DNA from 3 places in the Kluyvera sp. NPDC087067 genome. Region 2 is predicted to be linked to each of the others. Evidence: predicted binding sites of a transcription regulator. Region 2 holds the regulator's gene; each other region holds the start of a gene.
What was found. The regulator Fur, encoded in region 2, represses iron uptake genes when iron is present. The targets are predictions, from matches to a motif close to ATAATAATGAGAACNACTATCAA.
Positions count from the first base shown of each region.

Region 1 (7,542 bases), on a different contig from region 2:
TACATCGCCAGTGACGCCCGGCACATGGCCGGCACCTGATAAAATTCCATCAGCGGCATGGCACAGTGATGCCCGGTGCGAACGGCAATACCGTAGTTATCGAGGAAGCTGCCCACATCGTAGGCGTGGTGTTTGCCGAGGTTAAACGCGATAACGCCCAGACGGTCGGCGGGGCCATACAGATGTAGATCAGGAACCTGGGATAACGAATCAAGTGCATAACGCATCAGCGTTTGCTCATATTCTCCGATTTGCGCAAGCCCCAGCTCGCTGACGTAATCCAGCGCCGCCCCCAGCCCGATAATGCCGCCGGTATTCGGCGTTCCGGCCTCAAATCGCCACGGCGCGTTTGCCCAGGTGTTGCCCTGCGTCAGACTGACGGTCGCAATCATTGAACCGCCCCCTTCCCACGGCGGCATATCTTTTAGGAGCCCGGCTTTGACATACAGCGCGCCAATTCCGGTTGGCCCATAGAGTTTATGGCCGGAAAAAGCGTAGAAATCACAATCCAGCGCCTTTACATCCACCGCGTGGTGCATCACCGCCTGCGCGCCATCCACCAGCGTTTTTGCGCCGTGCTGATGCGCCAGGGCTATCAATTCACTCAGCGGATTTTCGGTGCCCAATACGTTTGATACCTGCGTCACCGCCAGCAGGCGAGTCCGTTCATCAAACAATGAAGGTGCAGCGGCCATCTGCAACGTCCCGTCCGCATTGAGGGGGATAACGCGCAGTTGTGCGCCGCTTCTAGCGCAGAGCATCTGCCAGGGAACAATATTGGCATGATGCTCCATGGCGGTAATGACGATATTATCGCCCGCCTTGACGTTGCTGCTGCCCCAGCTATTGGCCACCAGATTGATGGCCTCCGTCGTGCCGCGCACAAAAACGATCTCTTCAGCGCTCGCGGCGTGAAGGAAATGGGCAACCTTCTGCCGAACCTCTTCCATTCGCTGCGTGGCTTCGGCGCTTAACGTGTGAATACCCCGGTGCACGGCGGCATAGCCATGACGATAAAAGTCGGCTTCAGCGTGGATCACCTGCTCGGGTTTCTGCGCGCTGGCGGCGGAGTCAAGATAGGCCAGCGGCTGACCATTGACTTCGCGAGCGAGCACCGGAAAATCACTACGTACCTGTTGCACGGAAAAGGTCATTGCTTACCTCCCACCAGACGTTGCCCAATGCGCGCCAGAACGTGTTGCTTGAGCGGTTCCAGGGTAATTGCATCCGTAAGCCCAGCGGCGAAGGCATACAGAATGATCTTTCTGGCCTCATCTGATGCGATACCGCGTGAGCGCAGATAAAAGAGTTGTTCATCGTCAATCCGACCGACCGTGGCTCCGTGGCTGCATTTCACGTCATCCGCATAAATTTCCAGCTGCGGTTTCGTGTCCACTTCCGCCAGGCGGCCCAGCAGCAGATTATTGTTGGTCATCTGCCCATCGGTTTTAACGGCATTCGGCGCGACGGTAATCACGCCGTTAAATACCGCGCGCCCTTTGTCACTGACGATCGTTTTATGCAGTTGACGACTATTGCAGTAGCCTTGGTTGTGCTCAAGCCAGGTGCGGGTGTCGCACACTTCCGTGTTAATCGGCATCGACAGGCTGTTAACCCTTAAGGTGCTGTTTTCACCATTTAACTGTGTGCTGGTGTGATGACGCGTCACCGCTGCGCCCAGCAAGAAGCTGTGGCTGAACGCCGCAGCATCGCGCCCCAGTCTGAGGTCGTTATGGGCAAAGTGATAGCTGTGCGCATTTTCAAACCCCAGCTTGAGGTGATGAAGCTGGGCGTTATCCGCAAGCTCCGCCGTCAACCGCGCGCCGGTGAAGTGGCGTGATTCATTAAGGCTGACATACTGCTCAATCACCGTTGCCTGCGCCCCTTCTTCCATATGCAGATGGTGGCGATAGTGCGCGGTGTTCATTTCATCGCTTTCCAGCCCCCGGGTAATGTGTAACAGCAGCAAGGGTTTTGCCGGATGTTGGTTACGTCGAACCTGAATGCGCGTGACGTTAGTCGCCAGGCTTTCCGTCAGATGCAAAAATACCTCACCGTGAACCGCTTCCGGCAGCGATTGCCGCTGGTTATCTACCGTCACCTCAAAACCGCTGCCCGTGAGAGAGTCGCTTAAGCCGGGCTCAAAATGTCCGTCAACGAACACCAGCCGCCAGGCATCCAGCGCGAGCGCATGGGCGTCGCGTTCCGCCGCCGTTAATGCCGGTAAAGCAGGCGCCACGAAAGTGCTCGCCAGCAGTTTATCGAGCGAGGTGTATTTCCAGTCCTCATCTTTACGCGACGGCAGCCCCAACCGTTGCACCTGCTGCAGGTGCTGCTGTGCCTGTGGCGAAGTCTGTCCGCCGCGCGCCTGGAACAGCGCATGCCACTGTTGTAATGCGCTACTGTTGTTCGCTAAGCCAGCCATAGCCCTGCTCCTCCAGTTGCTTCACCAACGTAAAGTCACCCGATTTCACGATGCGCCCCTGATAAAGCACGTGCACCACATCCGGTTTGATATAGTCGAGAATACGTTGATAGTGGGTGACGATAATAAATGCACGCTTACCGTCACGCAGGGAGTTAACACCGTCGGAAACCACTTTGAGAGCATCGATATCCAGCCCGGAATCCGTTTCGTCCAGAATGCACAGTGATGGCTCAAGCACCGCCATCTGTAGAATATCGTTGCGCTTTTTCTCCCCGCCAGAGAAACCGACGTTCACCGAGCGGGTAAGCAGATCGGCGGGCATTTTCAACAGATCGATTTTCTCTTCCATCAGATCCTGAAAATCAAAACGATCCAGCGGCTCCTGTCCACGATGCCCGCGCACCGCATTCAGCGCGGTTTGCAGGAAGAACTGATTGCTGACGCCCGGGATCTCAACCGGATACTGAAACGCCATAAAAATGCCTTCACCGGCGCGTTCTTCCGGTGACATGGCCAACAGATCATTATTGTTAAAGCGAACTTCGCCGCCGGTCACGGTATAGTCTTCACGTCCGGCAAGCGTGGCTGAGAGCGTACTTTTCCCCGAACCGTTTGGGCCCATGATGGCGTGAACTTCGCCAGGGCGCACCTCAAGGCTGACGCCCCGCAGAATCGCTTTATCATCAACCGAGACCTGCAAATCTTTGATACTCAACATAACTTATCCCTTAATCTTTAGAGCCTGTCCCAACAGGCGAATAAAATAGCCTGATGGGATAGGCTCTTAACCGACGCTGTGTTCAAGGCTAATAGCCAGCAGTTTTTGCGCTTCCACGGCGAACTCCAGCGGCAACTCAGAGAAAACGTCCTTACAAAATCCGTTGACGATCATCGAGATGGCATCGTCTTCGCTGATGCCCCGTTGCAGGCAGTAAAACAGCTGATCCTCGCCAATGCGTGAGGTTGTCGCTTCATGTTCCAGCTGGGCGCTATTGTTCCGGCATTCGACGTAGGGGAACGTGTGGGCTCCACAGTCCGGCCCAATCAGCATGGAGTCACACTGGGTAAAGTTGCGCGCATTGGTCGCCGTTGGCATGATTTTGACTAATCCGCGATAGCTGTTCTGGCTGTGACCGGCAGAGATCCCCTTCGAGATAATGGTTGATCGGGTGTTCTTACCGATGTGGATCATCTTGGTGCCGGTATCCGCCTGCTGATGACCGCTAGTCAGCGCCACCGAGAAGAACTCACCTACGGAGTTATCGCCGCGCAGGATACAGCTTGGGTATTTCCAGGTGATGGCTGAACCGGTTTCCGATTGCGTCCACGACATTTTGCTGTTTTCACCTTCGCACAGCGCGCGTTTAGTGACGAAATTCAGGATCCCGCCGCTGTTGTTGTCGCCGGGGAACCAGTTCTGCACGGTGGAATATTTCACCTCCGCATCCTTATGGATGATCACCTCGACGACCGCCGCATGCAGTTGATAGCTGTCGCGTACCGGCGCCGAGCAGCCTTCGATATAGCTGACATAGCTGCCTTCATCCGCTATCAGGATTGTGCGTTCAAACTGGCCGGTTTTTTCCGCATTGATACGAAAATAGGTCGACAGCTCCATCGGACAACGCACACCTTTCGGGATATAGATAAAGGTTCCGTCCGATGCCACTGCGGCGTTTAACGCGGCAAAGAAGTTATCGTTTTCCGGCACAACCGTGCCGAGATAGCGTTTTACCAGTTCAGCATGGTCATGAATGGCTTCACCAAAGGAGCAGAAAATAATGCCCTGTTCCGCCAATTTTTCCCGGTAGGTGGTAGCGACTGAAACGGAGTCAAAAATAGCGTCAACCGCCACTTCCCGGCCTTCACGCACCGGTACGCCAAGCTGGTTAAACGCCGCTTCAACTTCGTCGGTTAAAAAACTGGCCGTGCCGGTTTGCTGCTGTGCGCCGGGCTCAGAGGCACAGCTATCATCACAGTTACCGCACGATGGCGCGGAGTAATAGCTGTAATCCTGGTAGTTAAGCCCCTCATAGTGCGCTTTTAACCAGTGCGGTTCTTCCATTAAAATCCAGGCACGATAAGCCTTGAGGCGGAATTCCAGCATCCATTCGGGCTCGTTACGACGAGCAGAGATTGCCCGCACCACCTCTTCGTTGATGCCTTGCGCCAGTTCATCTGTTTTAAGTTGGGTAAAGAACCCTTCTTTATAATTGAGCGGGCCGCCCGCCCACGTCTGGACATCGTCAGTTGCTTCAGTATTGCGCGTCATTATGTACCGCCTATATCCCGAAACTTTCGCCGCAGCCACATTCGTTCTGCGCCTTCGGGTTATGATATTTGAACAGCTGGTTCAAGCCTTCGCGCACGTAGTCCACTTCGGTACCGTCGATAAACGGCATCGCGCGTAAAGGCACCCACAGCTTCGCGCCGTCGGATTCAAACAACAGATCGTCTTTATCCGGCTCGCTGACCGCGTCCAGCACGTAACCAAACCCTGCACAGCCGGTTTGTTTTACGCCAAGCCTTACGCCTTGAATCCCCGGCTGCTGTTTTACCAGCGCCCGGATATGCGCCGCTGCGGAAGGCGTCAGCGTGACGCCGTGCCAGGCTGCGTCATTAGGGTCAAAGGTTCCAGAATGCAATTCCATAGGTCTACCTCATCAATGAAGCTACATAAGCGTTAACACCATGTTAGTGATAATGATTATCACTTCAACCCCTGCCGGGTGGGGGTATTCCGCGCTTATCTTTGCCACGGGGTCTTTTTATAAGCATAGACCCTGCTGTCTGGGGTGATTGATATAGATCTATTTATGCAATGCTTTGAAAAATAATGGATTTGCTTTGATTGATAGGTGATGAGCGCGGTAGCGCAAAAGATGTATAGATAATGCCTATTTATTTGATTGGTTTTGGTGCTTTCTGTTGATTTAGCCCGTCAAGGCATTATGAAAAGGTAAAAGACATCTCTGTAGCGGGCACACGCCGTCTCTTACTGCGGGAAAATGCCTGGCAGCTTTTTATTCTGGCCATCACAAATCGATGGCCAGGATTTATTCTTTCATAAATTCGGTTAACTCATCCAGAGGCTGATGCGCGTTTACCGAATAGCCCTGTTCACGCCAGTGCTGTAATAGTTCCTGCTGTCTTCTCGTTAACACGCTGCCTGTCCAGACAAACAAGATTTGTCCTGGGAAAAACTCTGGGCGAGGCGAGGCCACCGGTTCTGGCAAGACCGTGATATGCCAGGATGCTTGCGACAGGCGCCAAGCTTCTAGCCATAGACGCGCCCTATCCTCAACCTCCCAGGCAATGAGTAACGCATCTCTGCCCGGTTTGCGCCGCGATTCATACAAGCACATTGAGACATGCTCAATCAGCACACCGTCCAGAAAACTGCACATAATATTAGAGGTGTTTTGATCTAGCTTTAATCGCTGGCGCACCGGGAACAATATGTGATCGATCAGTTCATCGACGGTACATTCTCTGGTCAGGGATTGTACTTTTGCCCGCAATTTTGAAGGAGAAACCTGTCTGAGCACCAGAAGTAGCTCTTCCTGCCAGACGAGCCATCTCCCTTTTTCATTGGTTTGCGCAATGGTCGGTGTTTCCAGCAGCGCTTTAACCTTGCTAACGGGCGTGCCTTGCTTAATCCAGTTTTTAATTTCCTCAATACGCAGTATGTCTTCTTCATCAAACTGTCGATGACCGCCCTCACTGCGTTGAGGCTTCAGTAAGCCGTACCGTCTCTGCCACGCACGAAGGGTAACTGGGTTTATACCGCAACGTTCTGCAACATCTCCTATGCTGTAAAAAGCCATATTTACTCCTTCTGTAGCCATACTTCTCTTGCAGATTGATCCAGCCTCGATGGCTGTACAACTCAATCATAATTATACAAGGTAAATATTGATACTAACAAAAATAGGAGAAATTACGCCAGCATAGGTTGTCACTTAGATCATATTATTCATAAATAAATTACCAATGCGTTGTTTAGAAGGGAGTTTTTTTCTCCGGCCAGGCAATCGCAGGTAACCCATTTAGAGAGGCTGGGGCAAAAAGATTACCCTGGAAATATTCGATACCCGCGGATTCTAGCCACATCCACTCCTCTATTTTTTCTACCCCAACAACCGAAATCTGAATTTCCAGCAGTCGGCAGCACTGAATAATGGACAGTAGAATGGATTGTTGCGGGCCACTTTTATGAATATTTTCAATCAGATCGCGATTAATCTTAATTCTATCTGGCTGGAATCGAGACAGTAACAGGAGTCCGCCGCCGCCAGCACCAAAATGGTCGATCGCGACGTTAATTCCGGCATACTTTAATGCTTTAACGGCCGCAGAAAATTCATCAAAATTCGATATGACGGCATTTTCAGTAAATTCTACGATCACCTGTTCAGGGACAATCTGGTTTGCGGCAAGGTCTTTCAATAAAATATCAACCGCGCCAGGAATTTTAACCAGCGTCATTGGCATCAAATTTATCGATAAAAGCTTATTTTTCAACGGCAACATGCGTGCCATTTCAAAAGCGGTTCGCTTACTCTCCAAATCGGCCTTATATACACAATCGCCTTCAAAGGCACTGAAAAATTCTTCAGGAGAGCGCCCACTCAGGGTTCTCACCAATGCCTCATACGCGATGACCTCTCCTGCCAGAGGATCAATAATCGGTTGAAACGCAAAAGTACACTCGCCATGCGGCTGAGAAAGCGAGACCGAAGACTCATCTTTAACAAAAAGCCAGGATTCTGCCGGCGGAATTTCGAAATAGTTGGCGTTATAGGTGCCCATCACGAATGAACGAAAGAACTGAAGCGCTCGGTCGTTATAAGTCAGCTGATATCTGGTTGTACCTTGATTCAGAACGGCTTGCAGGACTTTCTCTTCTGAATATTCCCGCAGATCGAACAATTCCATACCCGTTTTGCCAAAGTGTCGCGCAGGGGCGTAATCACAAAGGAGTTCAACGACATTGTAATGACGCTCATCCTCACAGATAGCGCTATAAATTTCTTTAACAATCTTTTCAGGGCCTTCAAGTAACTGAAAAAAATGAATACCGTTGAACAATAGAATGCCGGTTACATTTTTTA
Region 1 is NZ_JBIUZS010000001.1:997,803-1,005,344, forward strand. It holds gene sufS (cysteine desulfurase SufS) at 1-1,154, opposite strand, end outside; gene sufD (Fe-S cluster assembly protein SufD) at 1,151-2,425, opposite strand; gene sufC (Fe-S cluster assembly ATPase SufC) at 2,400-3,146, opposite strand; gene sufB (Fe-S cluster assembly protein SufB) at 3,213-4,700, opposite strand; gene sufA (Fe-S cluster assembly scaffold SufA) at 4,711-5,079, opposite strand; gene ACIPDS_RS04815 (MerR family transcriptional regulator) at 5,485-6,255, opposite strand; gene ACIPDS_RS04820 (diguanylate phosphodiesterase) at 6,431-7,542, opposite strand, start outside.
Region 1: a site for Fur is predicted at 5,120-5,142, ahead of sufA (Fe-S cluster assembly scaffold SufA). Genes of this name have one in related genera too.

Region 2 (7,542 bases):
GCGGTGTTTTTTTTGCTGTCAGAACCGCCCTAGATTCGCGTAGCGAATTAATATGAATTTCCTGCCTCTAAGACATTCTTAATTTGTCACACTCTTGTTTTATCTTTCCCGATGTAAACGGTCTCATTAACATTTCTTCCAGGCCCTGTAAGGGTTGACGGAGATAAATGTTAACAACGCATTCCGTTACACATTGAAATCAAATATGTGCGCCTTGTCATAATCCTGCACTTTCATTGCGGAAAAGGATTGATAATTCGCGTCGCGAAAAATAGTCTATCGGTGTAGCGAAACACTTTTTTAAGAAGTTCATTTTTTTTAAAGTTTTTATTTTTTGCCTCTGCTTTGCAGCGGCATTTTAAAAGTCAAAGAGGATATAACTATGCGTACGTTTAGTGGCAAACGTAGTACGCTGGCGCTGGCTATCGCCGGTGTGACAGCACTGTCAGGCTTTGCAGTCGCTCCAGATGCGAAAGCAGAAGGCTTTATCGACGACTCCACATTAACCGGCGGTATCTATTACTGGCAGCGTGAACGTGACCGTAAAGATGTCACCGATCACGACAAATATAAAACCAACCTCTCGCATTCTACCTGGAACGCCAACCTCGACTTCCAGTCTGGTTATGCTGCCGATATGTTCGGTATTGATATTGCTGCGTTTACCGCGATTGAAATGAACGAAAGCGCGGAAAGCGGCCACCCGAACGAAATCGCATTCTCCTCAAAAAATAAAGGCTATAGCGAAGATTACAGCGGTGATAAGAGCGGTATCAGCCTGTATAAAGCGGCCGCGAAATTTAAACTCGGCCCAACCTGGGCACGCGCGGGTTATATTCAGCCAACCGGTCAGACGCTGCTGGCGCCACACTGGAGCTTTATGCCAGGTACCTATCAGGGTGCTGAAGCCGGGGCAAACTTTGACTATGGCGATAATGGCGCGCTGAGCTTCTCCTACATGTGGACCAATGAGTACAAGGCGCCATGGCATCTGGAGATGGATAACTTCTATCAAAACGATAAGAAGACCAAGGTCGATTACCTGCACTCCATCGGTGCGAAATATGATTTTAAAAATGACCTGGTGCTGGAAGCGGCATTTGGTCAGGCAGAAGGCTATGTGGATCAGTACTTCGCGAAAGGGAGCTACAAGTTTGATATCCCTGGCGGCCCGCTGACCACCAGCTACCAGTTCTACGGAACGCGCGACAAAGTCAGCGACGGCGGCGTGAACGATATTTACGACGGCACCGCATGGCTGCAAGCATTAACCTTTGGCTATAAGCTCAACGAAGTTTTCGACTTCCGTCTGGAAGGGACGTGGGTGAAAGCGGATGGTCAGCAGGGCTACTTCCTGCAGCGTATGACCCCGACCTACGCGTCTTCAAACGGTCGTCTGGATATCTGGTGGGATAACCGTTCTGACTTTAACGCCAACGGCGAAAAGGCAGTGTTCTTCGGTTCCATGTATGACCTGAAAAACTGGAACCTCCCAGGCTGGGCCATCGGTGCGTCTTACGTCTATGCATGGGATGCGAAACCAGCGACCTGGCAGATCAACCCAGATGCCTACTACGACAAGAACAACACCATCAAAGAGTCTGCGTACAGCCTCGACATGATGTACACCGTTCAGGAAGGTCGTGCGAAGGGGACATTGTTCAAACTGCACTTCACGCAATACGACAACCACTCCGATATCCCAAGCTGGGGCGGTGGTTACGGCAACATCTTCCAGGATGAGCGCGACGTGAAATTCATGATGATCGCACCGTTCACTATTTTCTGATGCAGGATGCGGCAGGGGGAAACCTCTGCCGCTGCTAAGAGGCCCGTCGTATGAAAAAACTGATTATTGTCGCCTTAATGGCTACCGGCCTGACCGCCTGCGGGCAGTCAACTTCACCGGCACCGAAAGAAGATAGCAAACTCAAGGATGCCTACAGCGCCTGTATTAACACCGCGCAGGGGAATCCCGATAAAATTGAAGCCTGTCAGAGCGTGCTGAACGTCCTGCGTCAGGATAAGAAGCACGAACAATTTGCCAATCAGGAAAGCGTGCGCGTGCTGGATTATCAGCAGTGCATTCAGGCCCGCAAAACGGGTAACGATCAGGCGGTTGCTGCCCGTTGTGATAAAATCTGGCAGGAAATTCGCAGCAATAATACGCCACAAAAATAAAATAAACCGAACGCTGATAACTGAAAAAACCGCTGCTTGCAGCGGTTTTTTTATGGCGCCAGCCTAACGACAGGCAAAAAAAAACCAGCTCGCAATGGCTGGCTTTTTACGAAAGCAGAAAATTACTTTTCGATGATTTCGTGAGCGTTTTCATCTTCGCGGCAATCGCCTTCAGCGCAGTGACCGTAAAGATAAAGACTGTGGTTAGTTAAGCGGATGCCATGCTTGGTCGCAATTTCACGCTGACGCGCTTCAATGGAATCGTCGCTAAACTCGATAACCTTGCCGCAGTCGAGGCAGATCAGGTGATCGTGGTGATGCTGCTGGGTCAGTTCGAAAACGGATTTGCCGCCTTCAAAATTATGGCGTGTCACAATGCCAGCATCATCAAATTGGTTAAGAACACGGTAAACCGTGGCGAGGCCAATCTCTTCACCCATGTCGATCAGGCGTTTGTATAAGTCTTCCGCGCTGACATGGTGGTTATCAGGTTCCTGAAGAACTTCGAGAATCTTCAACCGTGGAAGTGTGACTTTCAGGCCAGCCTTCTTTAGTGCGGTATTATTGTCAGTCATGCGGAATCTGTCCTGTTGCTAAACGATTAACTTCCATCAGCGAAAGTTTCACAGAGAATGCACCCGAATTAATGCGTCTCATTATAGAATGCCCCTGGCAAAATGAAAACAGCAAGACTCGGGTCAGCTAAGCTTTCAAAAACGAGGCTTCATCGACAAATCAGGCGATGGAACAACGCTAAATCAGAAGATATTGTACAGGTATGTGGCAAAAAGTTAAAAAAATGTAGCTATTAATTTGATTGCTTTTACCTATTAATGAGGCGCGATTATATTATCGCGCCTCATTTGCATCAGGCGTTTTTGATTTCATCCAGGTGCAGTTCTTCTGCCACCTGCTTAACCCACTTCTCAACGCGCTCAGCGGTCAGTTCTGGCTGGCGATCTTCATCAATGGCCAGGCCCACAAAGTGATCGTCATCGGCAAGGCCTTTAGACGCTTCGAAGTGGTAACCCGCAGTAGGCCAATGGCCGACGATGGTCGCACCGCGTGGTTCGATAATATCGCGGATGGTGCCAAGCGCATCACAGAAGTATTCAGCATAGTCTTCCTGGTCGCCACAGCCGAACAGCGCAACCAGTTTACCATTGAAATCAACTTCTTCCAGCGTCGGGAAGAAATCATCCCAGTCACACTGTGCTTCGCCGTAGTACCAGGTTGGGATACCCAGCAGCAGAATATCGAAGGCCGCCAGGTCTTCTTTGCTGCTCTTGGCAATGTCGTGTACTTCAGCGACATCTTTGCCAAGCTGTTTTTGAATCATTTTTGCGATATTTTCGGTATTACCGGTATCGCTACCGAAGAAGATGCCAACGATTGCCATGAGTAAAATAACCTCTTGAAACTTAATGAGATGGTGGTGGATTATTGCCCACAGATAAGGGCAATCATAGCAGAACAGAGAAGGGTGCGGAAACAGCAATCGTGCCGTACTGCACACTCTGCTACATGAAAGTGTGTTTTGGGGGGATTTTCAGACTTTCCCCTGTCCGTGCAGCAGCGCAAGCTGACTCATCAACATTTCTTCGATAAGTTCGCTGCGGCTCATATCACGGGCAGTCGCCAGTTCGTTGAGCGCATCAACGGCCTCGACGTTCAGCTTTAGCTCAACGCGCTTCAGCCCGCGAACCTTGTCGCGTTTTAACTGATTGCGCTTGTTGATGCGGAGCTGTTCGTCACGCGAAAGCGGATTGGTTTTTGGTCTTCCCGGCCGACGCTCATTTGCGAACAAATCTAGTGTCGTACGGTCCGTTTGTTCTTTTGCCATGGTTCTGAGTGACTTCGGGGAAAACAAGCTACCGGGCAGCGCCCGATGCAGACAGCGCGCAATCATACATCAGTGGAACCCGCACGCCAACGACCGCGGCTATTCTGGCGCGCGGTCGTTGCATTTTTAATCACTCTGCGAGGTAGCGGCGAATCGCGCGCAGTACCGCGTCAGGTTTTTCGGCGTGAACCCAATGCCCGGCACCGGCAATAACGTGCGCTTTGGCCTGCGGGAATTGCGCCAGTAAGTCGTCGCGATAGGCTTCGGTGACGTACGGCGAATTGCCGCCGGGAATAAACAGAGCAGGGTGGTCCCACGCGGGAATGGTTTCCCAGCCGACGATATTGGCGTATTGCTCCCACAGCACCGGGACGTTAAAGCGCCACGCGCCGTCGACAAACGATTTCAACAGGAACTGAATCACGCCTTCTTCATTTAAGAACTCACGCATCACCGTGGCGGCCTGCTGGCGCGTGGCTACGCCCGCATTGGTGACAGCATTAATCGCGGCGAAAATTTCGTCATGGCGGCGGACGTGATAATTCACCGGAGCAATATCAATCGCCACCAGATGGTCAATACGATCCGGGGCCAGCGCCGTTAGCGCCATGACCGCTTTGCCGCCCATCGAGTGGCCGATAACCGTGGCCTTCTCAATATTGTGCGCGTCGAGGGTATCCACAAGATCCTGCGCCATCGCGGGATAGTTCATCTCCTCAGAACGCGGCGATAATCCGTGGTTACGCATATCGACCTGGAGAATATCGTGGTCAGAAACCAGATCGCGGGCGAGGATCCCCAGATTGTCCAGACTGCCAAACAGGCCGTGAACGAGAACGATGGGGGAATTATTGTGCAGGTTTTGTGCAGATTGCGCTCGGACATTCAATTTCATAGCAAAGTTCTTTTTTTCGCGTTGTCGGGTTAGGGTATCATGTTGGACATTCTAACGCTCAGGGGCAAGTCGGGAACTCATCCTAATTTTGCCGTCTTCCTGGTTTGGCGCTACCCGCTGTTGGGTTTTGACTTTATAATCCCAATGAATTGTATTCAGAAAAATTATCGCACCGGATTAAGATGAAAACGATCGAAGTTGATGACGAGCTCTATCGCTATATTGCGGCTCACACTCTGCACATTGGCGAGAGCGCGTCCGACATTTTACGGCGTATGTTGAAATTCTCCGCCGCTTCACAGCCCGCAGCGATTGCTGCGCCGGTCGTCAAGGCAGAACAATCGGCGCCCGCGCCAGTGGCTGCTCCCGTTGCTGAAGTTAAAACGGTAAAAACGGCTAAAGACAAAGTCCGCGCCATGCGCGAACTGCTGCTCTCCGATGAATATGCCGAGCAGAAAAAAGCGGTTAACCGTTTTATGCTGATTTTAACCACGCTGTATTCGCTGGATAACAAGGCTTTCGCTGAAGCCACCGAATCGCTCCATGGTCGTACCCGCGTCTATTTTGCCGCCGATGAGCAAACGCTTATCAAAAACGGCAACCAGACCAAACCGAAACAGGTGCCGGATACGCCATACTGGGTCATTACCAACACCAATACAGGCCGTAAATGCAGCATGGTCGAACACATCATGCAGTCAATGCAGTTCCCGGTGGAATTGATTGAAAAGGTTTGCGGTACTATCTAAATACTTTAACCCTTGCATAAGAAGGACCAGGCAATGGCAAACCATACCCGTGCGGGTCAACCCGCACAGCAAAGTGATTTGATCAACGTCGCTCAATTGACGGCTCAGTACTACGTATTGCAGCCCGAGGTGGGTAACGCGGAACACGCGGTGAAGTTCGGGACTTCCGGTCACCGTGGCAGCGCAGGTCGTCACAGCTTCAACGAAAAGCATATTTTAGCCATTGCTCAGGCGATTGCTGAAGAGCGCGCGAAAAATGGAATTACGGGCCCATGCTATGTCGGAAAAGATACTCACGCGCTCTCTGAGCCTGCGTTTATCTCCGTCCTTGAAGTGTTGGCAGCAAATGGTGTCGATGTCATTGTGCAGGAAAATAACGGCTTTACGCCAACGCCTGCGGTTTCCAACGCTATCCTGGTTCACAACAAAAAGGGTGGCAAGCTGGCTGATGGGATTGTGATCACCCCATCCCACAACCCGCCGGAAGATGGCGGTATCAAATACAACCCGCCAAACGGCGGCCCGGCTGATACCAACGTCACCAAAGTGGTTGAAGACCGTGCGAATGCACTGTTAGCCGCTGACCTTAACGGCGTGAAGCGTCTGTCTTATGCCGAAGCCCTGGCTTCAGGCCATGTGCAGGAAGTCGATCTGGTTCAACCGTTTATTGAAGGGCTGGCGGATATCGTCGATATGGCGGCTATCCAGAAAGCGGGCCTGACGCTGGGCGTCGACCCGCTGGGCGGCTCCGGTATTGAATACTGGAAACGTATTGCCAAGCACTACAACCTGAATCTGACTATCGTCAACGACCACGTCGACCAGACCTTCCGCTTTATGCACCTTGATAAAGACGGCGCAATCCGTATGGACTGTTCCTCCGAGTGTGCGATGGCCGGTCTGCTGGCGCTGCGTGACAAATTTGATTTAGCGTTTGCCAACGACCCGGATTACGACCGTCACGGTATCGTCACCCCGGCCGGTTTGATGAACCCGAACCATTATCTCGCCGTGGCAATCAACTATCTGTTCCAGCATCGTCCACAGTGGGGCAAAGACGTGGCGGTCGGTAAGACGCTGGTCTCTTCTGCCATGATTGACCGTGTGGTTAACGATTTGGGTCGTAAGCTGGTGGAAGTCCCGGTGGGCTTCAAATGGTTTGTTGACGGTCTGTTCGACGGCAGCTTCGGTTTCGGCGGCGAAGAGAGCGCGGGGGCATCGTTCCTGCGTTTCGATGGCACGCCGTGGTCTACCGATAAAGACGGCATCATCATGTGTCTGCTGGCGGCAGAAATTACCGCAGTCACCGGTAAGAACCCGCAGGAGCACTACAACGAGCTGGCGGAACGTTTTGGCGCGCCGAGCTATAACCGTTTGCAGGCGAGCGCAACCTCTGCCCAGAAAGCGGCGCTGTCTAAACTGTCTCCAGAAATGGTGAGCGCCAGCACGCTGGCAGGCGATCCTATCACCGCGCGTTTGACGGCCGCACCGGGTAACGGCGCGTCTATTGGCGGGCTGAAAGTCATGACCGACAACGGCTGGTTCGCTGCGCGTCCATCTGGTACGGAAGATGCTTACAAAATTTACTGTGAAAGTTTCCTCGGCGCTGAGCATCGTCAGCAGATTGAGAAAGAAGCGGTAGATATTGTCAGCGAAGTGTTGAAAAACGCTTAAGCGTTCAGTGCAGGTTGCCGGATGGCGGCTACGCCTTATCCGGCCTACACCAATTCGGTAGCCCGTCCAGGCGTAGCGCCGCCGGGAATTCCCCGGAGTCGGCGTACCGCCTCGTCCGGGCTACTCGACTATCTGGACTTTATCAGCCGTTTAAAAGGGAGCCAATTGGCTCCCTTTTTTAATGGATAAAACCCGAGGAT
Region 2 is NZ_JBIUZS010000004.1:394,303-401,844, forward strand. It holds gene chiP (chitoporin) at 383-1,789, shown strand; gene chiQ (ChiQ/YbfN family lipoprotein) at 1,840-2,181, shown strand; gene fur (ferric iron uptake transcriptional regulator) at 2,304-2,756, opposite strand; gene fldA (flavodoxin FldA) at 3,050-3,580, opposite strand; gene ybfE (LexA regulated protein) at 3,731-4,024, opposite strand; gene ybfF (esterase) at 4,155-4,919, opposite strand; gene seqA (replication initiation negative regulator SeqA) at 5,102-5,668, shown strand; gene pgm (phosphoglucomutase (alpha-D-glucose-1,6-bisphosphate-dependent)) at 5,702-7,342, shown strand.

Region 3 (7,542 bases), 320 kb from region 2:
GACGTTAACGCTGTTGGTCAGCGGCAGATGCCCGTTAACCGCTTTCCCGTACGCGCCGCGCCCGTAGTATTTACCCGGGTCAGGCAGCTCTACGCCCTGTGAGAAGTTAAACCAGGTTTGCTGACGCTCGGTGAGATGAACCAGCAGTCCGGCGTTAAACAGGAAATTGTCGTAATCGGTTGAACCGCCGGGAATGGCATCGGCCGAGTTGACCGTACCTGCGGCAATCTGCTGCTGTTGCGCATAGCCAATGAAATCATCCACCTTGTTCTCGGTGTACTGGTAGCGCACGCCGCCGCTTAAGGTAAAGATCTCATTGATGTCATAGCTCGACTGCAGGAAGGCCGCCAGGTTGCTGATATCGTACGACGGGTAGCGCCCGGTGGTGTAAATCTGCTGGTTATTCAGCCCGCCGGAGGCATTGGCTTTGTCTACGTCGAAGAACATTTGATTTGAGGTAAAGCGCTCATGATCGGCGTCCAGCCCATAGGTCAACTGCCAGCCATCCAGCGGCGTGCTGTTTAACGTCAGCTTCGCGCCATACTGATTGGTTTCCTGCTGCGATGAAGAGAACGAGGTCAGTTCATTGTTCTTGTTCATGCTGGGGAACGGGTAGAACTTCAGTGACTCATCGCGATAGTAAACCTGGCCGACCAGCTCCTGACCGAGGAAATCGCTATTGGAATACTGCAAGCTCATCAAATGGCGTTCGGTGCCGGGAATGCGGTCAGAGTTCAGGCCGCTGCTGACGTAGGGCTTGCTCGCGCCGGTTAGCGCCGAGAAGTCTTTTCCCAGATTTAAGCCGTAATCGTCATCGCCCTGGCTTTTGTAGTACTGGGTCACCAATTGAAGTTGCTGCGTTTCATCAATATTGAGCGTGCCGGTGCCCATGACATCCAGACGATCGGAATATTGCAGCCCGGTCTGGGTGTTATCGAGCAGGGTCGCATCGCCGTTGCCGTCATACCAGCCGCCGAATTTCTGATAGGCCACCGACATCCGCCCGGAGATATGGTCGTTACCGCCGGAGACGGCGCTGGCAACGCGCTCATCGTGATCTTTGCTGCTGTTAAAACCGCTTTTGGTTCCGGCTTCAAACTCAACCTGCGTTTCCGGCTGGCCTTTTTTGGTGACGATATTGATAAGCCCGCCGGTACTGCCGCCGCCGTACAGCGAGGTGGCGCCGGAGATGACTTCAATATGTTCAATATTGAACGGATCGATTGAATCCAACTGGCGACTATCGGTGCGTGAAGAGTTGAGGCGTACGCCGTCAATCAACACCACGAGCGGCCGACCACGGACGTTCATGCCGTAGTTGGTACGGCTCTGACTGCTGACGTCAAGACCGGGGATCAGCTGCGCCAGCGCGTCTTTCAGCTCTTTGCCGCCCTGAATCTGTTGTTCCAGCTCAGCGTTTTCAATCACCCAGGTCGTTTGCGCCATTTCGGCAACGGTACGGTTGTTGCGGCTGGCGGAAACGACGATGGATTCATCATCGGTTTGTTGCGCTACGGCCGGGGACATCATGGCGAGCAGCAGCGGGTTCAAAGCCCAGAGGGTATGTTTTTTGGTTATCATCATCATCATTCCTGCGCACGGGCTGACAAACATCAGCCTAAAGATGCGGTTCAGTGAGTTAAGACGCAGCGGGGCTGCATTTCCCGAAGCGTAAAAATGCCAGGGAACGTATAAACCATGATAATTTCATGGGCTTATATCAGTTGTGATAACGCGAATATTGACGATAATATTTCTCATTATCAACACTAAGATCGTAGAGTTGATTAAATCTCATGATTGCGTTGGCGTTTTAAAGGAAGGCTTATGGCGGATGTTCCGGGTTATCGGGTATTCAATGTGCAACTGGCGCATAAGCGCGAAGTTTCTCCCTCAATGCTGAGCCTGGTATTCAGCGGGCCGGATGTGGCGCAGATGAAATCCGACTCGCCGGATCAGCGGATAAAGCTGTTGTTGCCTGCTGAAGACGGCACGCCGCCAGCGCTGCCGGTGGAAGGTGAGTGGTATCAAACCTTTTTAGCGACCCCGAAGGAACGGCGTCCGATTCTCCGCACCTACACGCTGCGCCACGTCGATCCTGTCCGTCAGGAAGTCACGGTGGAATTCGTTCGTCACGGCACCGAAGGCCCCGCTTCGGCATGGGCGATAAATGCCAGCATCGGCGATGCTCTCCAGATGGTGGCCCCCAACGCCGCCCATGCTGCCGATAGCGGCGGCTATGAATGGACGCCACCCGTAGGGCTGCGAAATGCGCTGATTATTGCCGATGAGACGGCGCTACCGGCCGCACGTGGCATTCTTGAGATGCTGGCGGAGCAGGTGAATCCGCCAAAAGTTCAGGCATTTTTTGAAGTCCCTGAGCCGGGCGACTGCGCAGATTTAACCGCGTTTGAATTTGCCGAAGTCCACTGGTTACCGCGCCAACCTCAGGCGGCCCGGCACGGTGAACGGCTTATTTCGACCGTCAAACAATTAGCCCGGGTTGCCGAAACAAAAGGGGCGGGAAGCGTTCGGGAAGAAGCTGAAGGGGAACTGCTATGGGATAAAGCGACCAGCGATAGCAATATATTTTATGGTTGGGTTGCTGCAGAATCGACGGTGGTAAAACGGCTACGGCGTTATTTAATTGCCGAATGCGGTGTGGATCAGGACACCATTAATTTTATGGCTTATTGGGCGAAAGGTCGGGTTCGTTAACGGCATAATTTACTTCTTAATGAGCTTTGTTTGTCTCTCTGCTACGTAGGATTTTGCACGGTCTATTCCTAAGACTGGGGATAACTTTTCTGAGGAACGTTGAAAAACCAGAGCGTATCTTTATAAATCCTATTAATGACCTCACTCCATAAATTTCTAACCCTTTAGGGTTGGTTTTTCTATTAACCATTACTCCTTTAGTGATGGGCGCATCCGTTGCATAGGATCAAATCTACCAAAAAATCTCATTTTGTTAACATGAAAGGGAATCAAATTTACCATGAAAAAATAATTCCCCTGAAATGATTATTCCTAACATTATGATTTAAAAGGTTAATGTTCTTAAATTAATTGTTAATAAAATGTCATTTTATTATAACATTGAGATGCTTTAAGTTTGTTTAACGAAAACTTTCCTTATTGAAAATCAATAATGATTATCTTTAGGAATTTTATTACACAGACTGAAGATTAATCCCAATTGAAACAATAGGGTTATTTTATTTACAATTTGTTCATGAGTTCTAGCTGATACAGGACAGGAATATTCACAGAATATTGATTGAGATTTCTTAAATCATGGAGTGACTTATTGAGTTTAATACTGATTTTAAGTGATGACTTTGTGTTTAGTGAGGCTATAACGCTATTACTCGCCGAGGTTAGATCAGATTCTGTAAATCTGAATAATAAGGGAGTCGGAGTGCAGTGTCGTCAGGTTATGTTTAAAGACGATATCAATCACTTACTGGCTGTTAACCAATGTAGTTCTCTTATCGTTGATATTCAGGGCATTGTTACGGCTCAAACTATCAGCATGCTAAATCGGATCAAACGCGATAATCCTTTATTCACGGTAATGGTTTTTGTGAATGAGCTCTTTGATTATCAAAGCCCATTAACTCGGGTGCTGATGGATCTGTGCGATATATTAGTTAACCGCTATGAAAGTATTTCAGGATTAAAACGTAGTCTGGTGCAATTGGGAATGATGAAACCGCGTCGTGCAACAATAATGTTTACGCGTTTTGCCGGAGCCCTGCGCCTGAATGTGAGCTGCTGCGACTCTATGTTTTCGCGTTTATCTAAGCGAGAACTTGAGATAATGAATTATCTGGCACAAGGAATGAGCCCGTCGGAGATAGCTGAAGAACTCTATATTAGTACCAAAACCGTTTACACCCACCGATTACGGATATACGCCAAGTTAGGTGTGAAAAACATTATTGAGCTTCACCGGATAATGCAAATCTCCTCAATTATCTAGTAAGCGTATTGACGATTAATTTTTATCAACAGTACCTCCACCTGCATAATGAAGGTTAGGGAGGTTTTATTTACAAGGACACCCTTAATGAAACACGTCATTCCCTTCGCATTATTATTTTGTAGCGCCAGCGCCTTTGCCAGCGATGGTACTGTCACCTTTAGCGGAACCATTACGGACACCGCATGCACCATTTCGGCATCAGATGTCACCGTTGATTTTGGAACCGTTGCTGCCAGTTCATTTAAGGCCAAAGGTGATTCCGTAGGGGGGCGTTCGTTCCAGTTAACGCTGGCAAACTGCCCGTATGACAGTGCGACCGTGCGCTTCGATGGCAGCGCTGACCCGGAAGGCAAGCTGTTCCAGATTGACAGCGGAACTGGCAAAGCCAGTGATGTCGCTATTGCTATTTTTGATGCCAATAATTTACAGGTGTTGCCAAATACCCCTTCCAGTTCTTATGCATTATCGAAGACTGCTGCCAATACGCTTAATTTTTCTGCCAAACTGCAATCCACCGCAGATAAGGTAACAGCCGGTGATATTACCTCCACCTCTAATTTCACGATCGTTTATCCATAATATTATGGGCTGGTGATCACCAGCCCTATTATTCAGGTTAATCCGCTCTGGAGAACAATAATTGAAATTATTACGCTCGCTACTGCTGATTATCTGCTGTACCCATCCGACCTGGGCAGGTATTACACTAAGTTCTACTCGTGTTATTTATAATGAATCCGCCAAAGAGGCGGCCATTACAATTGGTATTACGGGTGAAAGTCGCCCTTATCTTGTGCAGTCGTGGCTTGAGAATCGTGAACATAGTGACATTTCAGCGCCATTTGTCATGACCCCTCCTTTATTTAAGCTTATGCCGGATACCAGTTGGCAAATCCGCATGACCAAAATCAATGATGGCCTGCCGCGCGATCGCGAATCGCTATTTTGGCTGAATATTAAAGCCATTCCTGCCTCAGACAGTAATGAACGTAATCGGATGCTGATTGCGACGAAGAGCGTCCTGAAGATGATTTGGCGCCCCTCAACGCTGAATGCGACAGGTGCCGCCGAGGCGGTAAAGCAGGTCACCGCTTCGGGTAATGGGCAAACCCTCACATTGCACAATCCAACGCCTTATTTCATCAATATCGGGACGTTACGCGTTAACGGCCTGCGCATTGATGCTCCCGGATATATTGCGCCTTTGTCCTCACATGCGATTGGCCATACCGCCTCGCACGGGCGTATTGAGCTTCAGGCAATTAATGATTACGGCGGTTTAACGCCAGCCGTCACGCTGAGTTTCTGAACATCAGGACGATACGGACATTGAAGATGAAAGTAAGCAAGCTGGCGCTCCTGCTAACCTGGGGTTGTTCACCGATAGCGGCCCATGCCGATCTCTATTTTGATACCAATGCACTGGATCTCACCGATGAACAAAAGCAGCAGTTAAATCTACAGTCCTTTAGCGATCCTGAAACGGCGTCTGCGGGTACGTGGAATGTTGATGTGCTAATAAATGGCCAGTCGATTGGTCGGCATAGCATCACCTTTGAGGCGTGTGGTAAAGCGCTGTGTGCGCAATACACTCCGTCGATGCTGGCACAATTTGGCATCCGTACTGACCAGTTTCCTTCGCTTGCTGCCCTGGCATCGGATCATGCCCTGACGAACGTCGCGCAATATATCCCACAGGCAACCAGCGTGTTTGATAGCGCAAAGCAGCAGTTGCAGCTTTCGGTGCCGCAAGCGGCATTAAAGCCTATTATCCGTGGGGATATCGCGCCCGAGCAGTGGGACAACGGGCTACCGATGCTTTTCGCCAGCTATAACCTTAACGGCATGGAAGCCCGCTATGATGACGGTAAAGACAGCTCGCAGTATCTCAATCTGCGGAGCGGCGCAAACATGGGGCCGTGGCGGGTTCGTAATTACAGCTATTACACTCATGATAATCATGGCAGTAACGAGTGGAAAAGTATGCAGTCATGGCTTGAGCGGGACGTTCGCGCACTTCGCTCGCGTCTGACCGTAGGGCAGAGTGCGACCACGGCGTTGGTGTTTGACAGCTTCAACTTTAGCGGGCTGATGCTGGCTTCTGATGACGGCATGCTGCCCCAAAGCCAGCAAGGTTTTGCGCCGATAATCAGGGGCATTGCCATGAGTAACGCCCAGGTCGAAGTTCGCCAGAAAGGGAACATTATTTATCAAACCTCGGTCACGCCTGGCGCTTTTGAAATCACCGATCTGTTTCCGACCTCATCAAGCGGGGATCTGGATGTCATCATCCGCGAAGAAGATGGCAGCGTGAGAACCTTTGTCCAGCCGTTCTCTTCCGCGCCCACGATGGTGCGTGAAGGACAATTGAAATATGCGGTCAGCAGCGGGAAATACCGCAGTGAAAATAGTGGCGCATACGAACAGAAATTTGCCCAAAGTGAAATCGTTTACGGTCTGCTGAACGCCACGACCTTGTACGGTGGGATTGTCGGGGCCGAACATTACGCCGCTGCCGCCATTGGTCTGGGCCAGGGGCTGGGTGAATGGGGGGCGATCTCCTTTGATTTCACGCATGCCAGAAGCCGATTTGCTAAAGAGGATGACGCTAAGGGGAATTCGCTACAGTTCCGCTACAGCAAAAACATTACGGCGACCGATACCACCATGACATTGGCTGGCTACCGATACTCCACCGCCGGATATTACAGCTTTGAAGAGGCGAGTGAGGCCTGGCGAGATAGCGGTTCGCGTCAGTACGGTCAACCTAAACAACGCATGCAGCTTTTGTTAAACCAGAATCTGGGTGAGTGGGGCGGCCTGTCGTTGTCCGCTTATCAACAAAACTACTGGCGCGGCAACGGGGGCAAAACGCGCTCGATGACGTTTGGCTATAACGTTAACGTCGCGGGAGTCGGCGTTTCTCTTAGCTATAGCGATAACCAAACCCAGGGTCGCGATGGGCGCGACAAAATTTATTCCATGAATCTATCCGTGCCGCTCAACCGTTGGTTAAGCCCGGGGAATTCGGCGCTTTTAAGCTATAGCCAGACCAAAGCACAAAATGGTCGCTCCCAGAACCAGGCCACCCTCTCGGGCACGGCGCTAAGTGATAACAACCTGAACTACTTGCTGTCGCAAACCTACGCGAAAGACGAACAATCCGGCGCGCGCAACGGCAGTGCTGCCAGCCTTCGCTACACCGGTTCGAAGGGCGTTGCCTCTGCGGGATATTCAACGGAATACGGAAAAAATCGGCGTCTTAACTATGGATTGCAGGGATCGCTTGTGGCGCATCCCTATGGCCTGACGCTTGGTCAGGAACTGCCTGAAGGCGGCGCTAGCGCGCTGGTACATGCCCCGGGAGGCGGGAATCTAAAAGTGAAGAATACCACCGGCGTAACCACCGATAGCTGGGGCAACGCCATTGTGCCGTGGCTGACCGTGTATCAAGAAAACGTGATTCCCATTGACGCACAGAGTGCAGCTGACGACGTTGAAATTGGCAATACTCTTCAGAAAGTCGTGCCCAGCCGCGGTGCGCTGGTATTGGC
Region 3 is NZ_JBIUZS010000004.1:70,387-77,928, forward strand. It holds gene iutA (ferric aerobactin receptor IutA) at 1-1,584, opposite strand, end outside; gene ACIPDS_RS11935 (siderophore-interacting protein) at 1,828-2,718, shown strand; gene ACIPDS_RS11940 (LuxR C-terminal-related transcriptional regulator) at 3,311-3,985, shown strand; gene ACIPDS_RS11945 (fimbrial protein) at 4,073-4,567, shown strand; gene ACIPDS_RS11950 (molecular chaperone) at 4,629-5,297, shown strand; gene ACIPDS_RS11955 (fimbria/pilus outer membrane usher protein) at 5,324-7,542, shown strand, end outside.
Region 3: a site for Fur is predicted at 1,745-1,767, ahead of ACIPDS_RS11935 (siderophore-interacting protein). Genes of this name have one in related genera too.